Regions from separate parts of the Lactiplantibacillus sp. YT640 genome, predicted to be linked through region 2. Evidence: predicted binding sites of a transcription regulator. Region 2 holds the regulator's gene; the other holds the start of a gene.
The links. Region 2 encodes LexA, which represses DNA repair genes until DNA is damaged. Its sites were predicted from a motif close to CNAACANNTGTTNG; they were not measured.
Positions count from the first base shown of each region.

Region 1: the regulator LexA is predicted to act here: its motif matches at 2,199-2,212, upstream of ACOV1R_RS09335 (ATP-dependent DNA helicase).

Region 1 is NZ_JBMNVY010000012.1:65,371-69,802, forward strand. It holds gene ACOV1R_RS09325 (acetate/propionate family kinase) at 83-1,279, opposite strand; gene ACOV1R_RS09330 (hypothetical protein) at 1,468-1,830, shown strand; gene ACOV1R_RS09335 (ATP-dependent DNA helicase) at 2,250-4,432, shown strand, end outside.
Region 2 is NZ_JBMNVY010000003.1:207,280-211,711, forward strand. It holds gene ACOV1R_RS03780 (tRNA1(Val) (adenine(37)-N6)-methyltransferase) at 1-117, opposite strand, end outside; gene ACOV1R_RS03785 (lysophospholipid acyltransferase family protein) at 229-864, shown strand; gene ACOV1R_RS03790 (YneF family protein) at 921-1,157, opposite strand; gene ACOV1R_RS03795 (DUF896 domain-containing protein) at 1,255-1,494, opposite strand; gene lexA (transcriptional repressor LexA) at 1,646-2,278, shown strand; gene ACOV1R_RS03805 (DNA alkylation repair protein) at 2,368-2,598, opposite strand; gene ACOV1R_RS03810 (hypothetical protein) at 2,902-3,531, shown strand; gene ACOV1R_RS03815 (hydroxymethylglutaryl-CoA synthase) at 3,581-4,432, opposite strand, start outside.

The DNA.
Region 1 (4,432 bases), on a different contig from region 2:
TAGCGCTATGCTGATTAGAATCCAAAACTCAAAACGCGTGACTCGGACCACAATCCGAATCACGCGTTTTTAATTGACTCATTTATTCAGCTTTAGATAACCGTTCAACGTCACGCACAATCATCAACTCTTCATTAGTTGGGACAACCATGACCGTTACCGGTTCGTCATCTTTGCTAATAATTTGTTCCTTACCGTGCATATGATTCTTTTCATCATCCACTGTCACGCCAAAGTATCCTAAAGCTTTAGTGACGCGTTCGCGGATCATCCATGAGTTTTCACCCACACCAGCCGTGAAGACAAGGGCATCAATTCCGTTCATTTCAGCAATATAGCTGCCGACATACTTCACAACCCGGTTAACAAAAATATCAATTGCTAGTTTTGACCGTTCACGGGTATCTTGCGTCTTATCAAGATCACGCATATCAGGTGACAAACCTGAAATACCAAGTAACCCTGACTTATGATTCAAAATATCAACAAAGTCTTCCACATCAGAGATCCCTAAATGGCGCATCAAGAATGGAATAATTGAGGCATCAATATCACCGGAACGGGTACTCATGGTAATCCCAGCTAGCGGCGTAAAGCCCATTGAAGTGTCGACGGCTTTACCATGATCAAAAGCCGTGATCGAAGCACCCGACCCTAAATGTAATGTCACTAATTTAAGCGAATCCAATGGTTTCCCCAATAGTTGGGCCGTCCGATTAGCAACGTAACGATGACTTGTGCCATGTGCCCCATACTTCCGCGCGCCAAATTTCTCATAATAATCGTAAGGAATACTATATAGGTAATTAACTTTAGGCATATCCGCATACAGCGAAGTGTCAAACACGGCTACTTGAGTCGCTTTTGGTAATAAATCACGGAATACTTCAATATAATAAGCCTGCGTTGGATTATGTAGCGGCGCATACTCAGATAAATCTTTGATTTTTTTCAAGGTTTGCGAGGTAATAACGACAGAGTCTTTGAAATCTTCGCCACCCGCAACAACCCGATGACCAACCCCAGTGATTTCACTAAGATGAGTCACAATATTATCGCTCTTCAGCCGTGTTAAGACCATTGCAGCGGCTTCTTTTGCATCAATTTGATCCTTAGTTTCAGAATATTTACTACCATCCGCCTTCTTAATTGTGAAAACGGAATCTGGCAATCCCAGCCGATCAACCATTCCCGATGCGATTACCGTTTCTTCGGGAACACTGAAAAGCTTCCATTTTAAAGTTGAACTGCCGGCGTTAATTGCTAAAATTTTTGCCATGACTATTTTTCCTCCATCCATCATCAAGTGTGCCTAATGCCAGTTTAACTAATAGTGGATACGCTTTCAAGGATTTGTTCACAAACTTTCAATTTTCATAACATTGCAAACTTAATTGTCGGCATATTATTTCTTTCATAAGGCGAAATTAGCCTATAATATAGTTAATAGAAAGTGAGGCGATCATGATGAAAAAAACGTTTACTTGGTCCGTCAGCAACGGCTTTGCTGTCCTCCTCCTGACCGTGGGAACAATTCTTGCTATCATCACTCTTGGTATTAGCTTTGGTTCACCAATCAGTGTCGACGCCATGGTCACAGCAGCGGCTCTGTGGCTAGCCGGTGTCGTCTTCTTACATCCAGCCCCTGTGAGAATTCTAATTCCCGTCATCACATTAGTCAGTCTCAGCCTTGGTTACGCCACCTACTTTAGCACGTCCGGTTCATGGTTGCTTGCGATTTTAGCGACCATTATCACAGCCGGCATCATCAGCTACGGTTTTAGTCTCCGCAAGAGCATTCGCCAACACCACAGCCATTGGTACGATTAACTTCCTAGTCTGATTCATTTTCTTCTAAATCAAAATCGTCAATCTAAACATCGCAACAGGCATCGGCGCCCTTATCGCGATGCTTTTTTATTTAGCTTTCAATCCAGATTGTTACCCCGTATCAGTTTTTCAAAGGCAAAAGTGACCAGCTAAGATTCGCTGGAAAAAATTCGGAATAGCATGCACCCGTCTGGCTAGTTCGTCCTACATTGACTCCCAGGCATTTTCGCCAATTGCTGGAACACGACGAGCCCAGATTCAAGCCGCCGAAGCCCGCGTCTTAAATATTGGTCTGCCGCAGCTTAACCATCATTTAAGGCCACATCACAGAGCCCCGCCCGGCATCATCAATCAACAGCAGACAAACACGAACAGATGTTTTATAATAGGAAGCGACTAAATTCAGAAGGGATGCTCCGATGGCAACTAGGATTGGAATTCGACAATTGGTAGAATTCGTCTTGCGACAAGGCGATTTAAATGAAGTAAAGAATAGCCAGAACACTGCATTGAACGGTGCTAAGATTCATCGTCAGCTCCAGAGTAGTCGTGGTGAAGACTATGATAGCGAAGTTTACCTGAAAAAAATTGTGACGATGAACGATACTGATTACATTATCGCGGGTCGGGCAGACGGGATTCAGTTAAATGATGATGGGGCGTTGATTGAAGAAATCAAAACATCCGATCAAGTCTTCGAGGACTTAAGTACCAACACGTTGACACTTTACTGGGGGCAGATCAAAGTCTACGGTTACCTGTTACTGCAAGAACATCCCGATCTTGAGCAGGTCACGTTGCAGCTGACCTACTTTCAAGTCATCAATGAAAAAATCACGAAGACCCAGCAAATCCTTCACCGGGCTGAACTAGACGCATTCTTCCACGACTTAATTACAGAATATGAATACTGGTTGACATTACGAGCCGATTTACGACGACAACGAAACGCTTCTATTGAAGACTTGCCATTTCCGTTTCCAGCTTTTCGGCCGGGCCAACATGAATTGGCTGGCGCTGTTTATAAGACAATTCGGTTGCAAAAACGCCTCTTTGTCGAAGCACCAACTGGGACGGGGAAAACGATCTCAACGCTATTTCCGGCTATCAAAGCAATGGGCGAAGACGTGATTGAGCGCCTCTTTTACCTGACCGCTAAGCAAAGTACGCGCCACGTTGCTGAAGAAGCGGTCACGCTAATGAGTCATGACGGACTCAAACTGAAAAGCATTACGCTAACTGCCAAGGATCAGATTCGGTTTCCCGAGGAACAAGATGTACTTCCGGAAGATAATCCTTATATGATTGGCTACTACGACCGACTTAAACCAGCACTCAAGGATCTGTTGACCCATGAAGACCAGATTACCCGTTCCGTGATTGAACAGTATGCTCGCAAGCATACTGTCGATCCGTTTGAATTTTCACTCGACACGTCGCTCTTCTGTGATGTGATTATTTGTGACTACAACTATCTTTTTGACCCATTAGTCTATTTACAACGATTCTTTAGCGAACGTGATGACGACAACTTTTTCCTTATCGATGAAGTCCACAACCTTGTTAGTCGCTCCCGTGATATGTACTCTGCAGCCGTTAGTGACCAGCCAATCAGTGCGTTGCTAAAATTAGCCAAGCCCGATAAAAGTCAGCCAAGTGACGACTTACAACGCGAACTCAAGAAAGTCCGGCGTAGTTTTACGCGCATCAGTAAAACCTTGATTGATGACCAAGTAACGGAACAGGTGCTACCTGATCCCCCGGACAAATTATTACGCACCCTCAGAACATTTAATGAATTTGTGACTGACTGGTTGGCGCAACAAAAGCCGGGGCCACTGCTCGACGCCGTCCGTGACTATTTCTTCGCCTGTCTGACCTTTGTTAAAATTGGCGACCTATATGATGGCAGCTACCAGACGCGCTTCGTCCTTGACGGTCATCACTTAACGATCAAGGAACTCTGCCTAGATCCCAGTGACTTTCTTAATCGGTCATTAGAGCTCGGCAGTGGTGCTGTCCTATTTTCTGCGACGCTGACCCCGATGGCTTACTACCAGCGGGTGCTTGGCGGTGAAGCCAACAGTTTGGCCTACCAGCTTCCATCACCATTTCCACCAAAGCATCAGGCCATTCTCGTCACCCAGTACGTCCAGACAACGTATCACGAACGCGAACATAACGTGCCCCGGATTATTGCCAGCTTGCACGCCATGTTGACGGCTAAACATGGCAACTACCTCGTGTTCTTTCCGTCGTATGGCTATCTGTTGCAGATCAAAACTGCCTTTGAAGCCGCCTACCCTGATGTGGCAACTACCGCCCAAGCCTCGACGATGGATGCAACTGCCCGGCAGACCTTTTTGAACCAGTTTCAGTCAGCACCCTCGCAAACCTTACTCGGTTTCTGCGTACTGGGTGGTATCTTCTCCGAAGGCATTGACTTACGTGGCGACCGTTTGATTGGAGTCGCTATCGTCAGTGTCGGTCTGCCGGGTATCAACCCTGAAACGAACTTGATTCGTGACTACTACGACCATCAAAACGGCTTAGGATTCGCCTACGCTTACCAACTGCCAGGCATGAACAACGTCTTACAGGC
Region 2 (4,432 bases):
ACCCAACAGAACAGCATCCAGTGAGAACGCAAAGACTTGAGAACTTTGAATGATTTGAATATCTTGACTATATAATTGATCAATACGCTCATCGGCGTGTAACGTGACGTCTGCCATATTCGGCCACCTCTCCATTCAATTCGTCGCACAGCTATCATACAATTAACTTGCAGAATTTGCCAAATTTCGTCATACTGTGAGCAGTTATTAAACGAAAGGAAGATCGTGATGTTTTATTCATTTATGCGCGGACTAGTCCGGCTAATCATCACCATTATTAACGGTCGGCCCCGCTATCAAGGACGGGAAAACCTACCAGAGGGGGCCTATATCTTAGTTGGGCCACACCGCACGTGGTTTGACCCGTTGTACTATGCACTGGCTGGCAGCCCAATGAAATTTAGCTTTATGGCTAAGGAAGAACTATTTAAGAATCCCGTTCTGCGGTTCATTCTCGTTCATGCGAACGCCTTTCCTGTCAATCGGCAACATCCAGGACCTTCAGCAATCAAGACCCCCGTCAAATTTTTGCGCAGCGGTAAGCTTTCACTAATCATGTTTCCATCAGGAACGCGCCACTCACAAGAACTTAAGGGCGGTGCAACCGTCATCGCTAAGATGGCCGGTGTTCCACTAGTCCCAACCGTTTACCAAGGCCCATTGACCTTCAAACAACTCTTTAGCCGTCAGCGGGTTACCGTCCGTTTCGGTCAACCGATTGATATTGATCGTAAACTGAAATTGGATGAAGCTGGTCAAAAACAAATTGAGACTAAAATGTTGCACGCTTTTGACGACTTGGATCGTCAAATCGACCCAACGTTCAAATACGTTGATCCTGCTACAACCCGTCAGAAACATTAAGTTCGATAATAAAAAAGTGTCGGTGATCGCAATTTAAAGCGAGCCGACACTTTTTACTACTTGTTATCGTTTTTAGATGCAGCTTTCATCGAATTCAACATCTGATGTAACTTCTTTTCGGATGGGCGTTGACCCATTTGCATCATCATACTACGAAGCATCTCTTCACTAATTGGTGGATTTTGCTTCAAGTAATTTTGCATATAGTGCCGGGCACCGAAGAAACCACCAGTTAACCCAACCAATACGCCGATAACGACGATTAAAATCCAAATTCCTGTAGACACAGTCATTCCCCTCCCTTATTACAGTCTTCATTAAACTAGTCTACACAAATTAATAATAAAAGAAAAGGAAAATTTGTCAGTTGACAAATTTTCCTGAAATCGGTTAATCATCTCGAAGACCGCGATCGCGTTGCACTTGACGGACCTTTTCTGGCGTAACCTCTTTACCATCTTTATCATAAACCTGAAGCATTTCAACTTGTTGCCGAAAACCGGCGCGAAATTCCTTCAAGTATTTTTGCCGCAACTCTTGACGTTCGGCTTCTTCTAGCTCGGTGAGCCCCTCGGCTTTCGCCTTATGAGCTAACTCATTGATCCGAGCAAGCAATTCTTTTGAAATCAAATCAGCAGCCCCTTTCACTCTTGAAATATACACGAAAGTAGACCCTAAATCAATTAATAGTGTTTGTCAACCGAACATTTGTTTGAAAGCTATGAAACGCTATGCTACAATTGGTTTAACCAATAATGAAAATAAAAAATGAGGTGCCAAGATGAGTAAAACATCGGAAAGCAAACAAATGGCCGTTCTTCGCTTTATTTATGAACGTGTCAATGAAAAAGGATACCCGCCAACCGTTCGTGAGATTGGTGAAGCCGTTGACTTATCTTCGACTTCGACCGTTCACGGCCACATTTCACGGCTAGAAAAAAAAGGTTACATCCAAAAAGACCCAACTAAGCCACGTGCCATTGAGGTAACGCCAGCCGGTTTCGAAGCACTGGGCGTCGAAACTACGCCACATCAAATTCCGGTACTTGGAACGGTAACCGCCGGCCAACCAATTCTTGCCGTACAGGAAGCGACGGATTATTTTCCAATTCCTAAGGAACTTGAATCATTCGGTGGCGACCTTTTCATGCTCACCATCCGTGGCGAAAGTATGATCAATATCGGTATCATGAATGGTGATCAAGTCATTGTTCGGCGTCAAAGTTCCGCTGACAATGGTGATATCATCATTGCCATGACCGATGAAAATGAAGCGACTTGCAAGCGATTCTTCAAAGAGGCCGATCACTACCGACTACAACCTGAGAACGACACGATGGCCCCAATTATCTTGAACAACGTCTCTGTATTAGGCAAAGTTGTCGGTTTATATCGCGACATGCTGTTTCAGTAAACTATCACCCACAAGATGACAATTCAATTTGTCATCTTTTTTGTTCGCCAGTTTTTAGAGCAGGTTGATGGCATGCCTACAGATTCCACTCACAAATATTTACACCCTTCCCGCCGTGCCAGGGACGAGAGCACGTTATTTGCGACAAAAGCACGCCCCCATTCCGAATTCACCTTGCCATAATCCCGCAATGCCCAACCGATTGCCTTCTGAATAAAAAAGTCATCATCACCCCGATTCGTTAGTATCGCCGTTTGTAAATTGGCAATCCGTCCTCTTTCAAGCCTAATCGAAGCGCGATACCTACTCGTCGCACCTATTTATCGGTAGCTCGTAAATATACCACCCACTTGTTGTAAACAACCGTGCGCTGAGAGATACGCTGCAGGCACCTTGCGCCAGGCATCAACACTATCCCACTGTGGCGTTACTGTGATTTGGTGGTAGCACCATTGCTATTGAATCAGCGGCGCCTGATTCTCCCGATGTATCGACAGAAAAAGTGCTGGCGTCAAATTGGTTATTAGTCGGATCTCTTTTCAAAATATTTCAAATCTGTGACGAACAGCCAATAGTTCAATGGTATAATGATTATACTATTTTAAACATTGGGAGTTGGTTACATGTTGTTCCTAGCCATTATGGGCTTGATTGTTTTTCTATTAGCATTATTTTCCGTGATTTACGCACGTCAAACCGGTGGTGGTTGGAAATTTCTAACACTAATTACGGTCCTCAGCGCCCTGGTCACCATCTACGCGGTCGTTAAATTGCCTTACTGGCCATACAACCAGTCACAGCAATCGGCGCGCAAAGCATCATCTAGCACGAGTACTAGCGCTAGTACCAGCAAGTCCAAATCAACGAGCTTGAGTTCCTCACAAGTCGTTTTTAACGAAGCCAGCACCAAACGCGCGGCCGCAACGACTAAGTTGAATGAAGAAAATATCCTTAAACAATTACAATCTAACTATCAATCGATTGGTACCGTTGCATTCACCAAGTCAACGAAAACATATACGATTACGCCAACCAATAAAAAGTACGTTAAATCTTTGAAGACGATTAAATCATATCCATCTCAAAACCAAAAAGCAATCACCACGATTACTTCGAATTTTAAATCGTTGTCAAAATCGCTCCAAAAGAATCTTGCCGCTGGTTACACGATTCAGTTGCTACAACCAGATACCACTGACAAGACGCTGTTGAGTGTCCAAGATGGTCAAATTATGACCAATAACTTCAAATAGGAAAAGTCACTTGTCTAGCAAATTTGCTAGTAACAAGTGACTTTTTTGTTTAAACTTGTTGATCCAAATATTGACGTTGTTCGTTCTTTTGACCGGTCAATACGAATCGATGGGGATCATCAGCATAGCTGACCGACTGATCATCGGCCCGCCATTGCAATTGATGACTGAATAAGGCTTCATACTCCGCCACACTAACTCGGCGACGACGAGCCAACCGTTGTGGTAGGCCATGATCTAAACCGGTCTGATAATCCGGCTGAATAACCCCGGTATAAAATTCACCCTCGGCACCCGAGCCATAACTGAATAATCCGAGTCGATTCCCTGGTTGTAACTGAGGATCAGTCAGTAACTGCGATAACAAGCTCAAATAGAGTGAACCAGTATACAAGTTACCAACTTGTCGATTTAGCTGACGCGCATGTTCGAAGTGCGCCAACCACTGGGCTTGTTTCTCGGCATCAACTAATGGTAACACGCTTCGAAGCGCTTTAAGTCCCATCTTTGTATATGGCAAATGAAAAACCAAGGCCGTCAGTGTGTCTGGACTAGTTTGAGTCGTTTGCAGGTAATTCTTAAACACATCTTGAAAATAATCAATATAGATATTAGACGAGTATTTGCCGTCAACTAGGGCTTCTGTATGATACAACGGTCGCCAAAAGTCCATCACATCTTCGCTCAGTAGACTTGACTCAGTACCCAGTACTAATACTTTAGGATCCGCACTAATTAACATAGCAACCGCCCCACCACCTTGAGTTGGCTCGCCCGGTGTGTTCAATCCGTAGCGTGCCACGTCACTACCAATGACCAGCGCCTTTTTATCTGGATGAACACGCACGTGATCTTGGGCCAGTTGGACACCAGCCGTCGCCGCATAGCAGGCTTCTTTCAT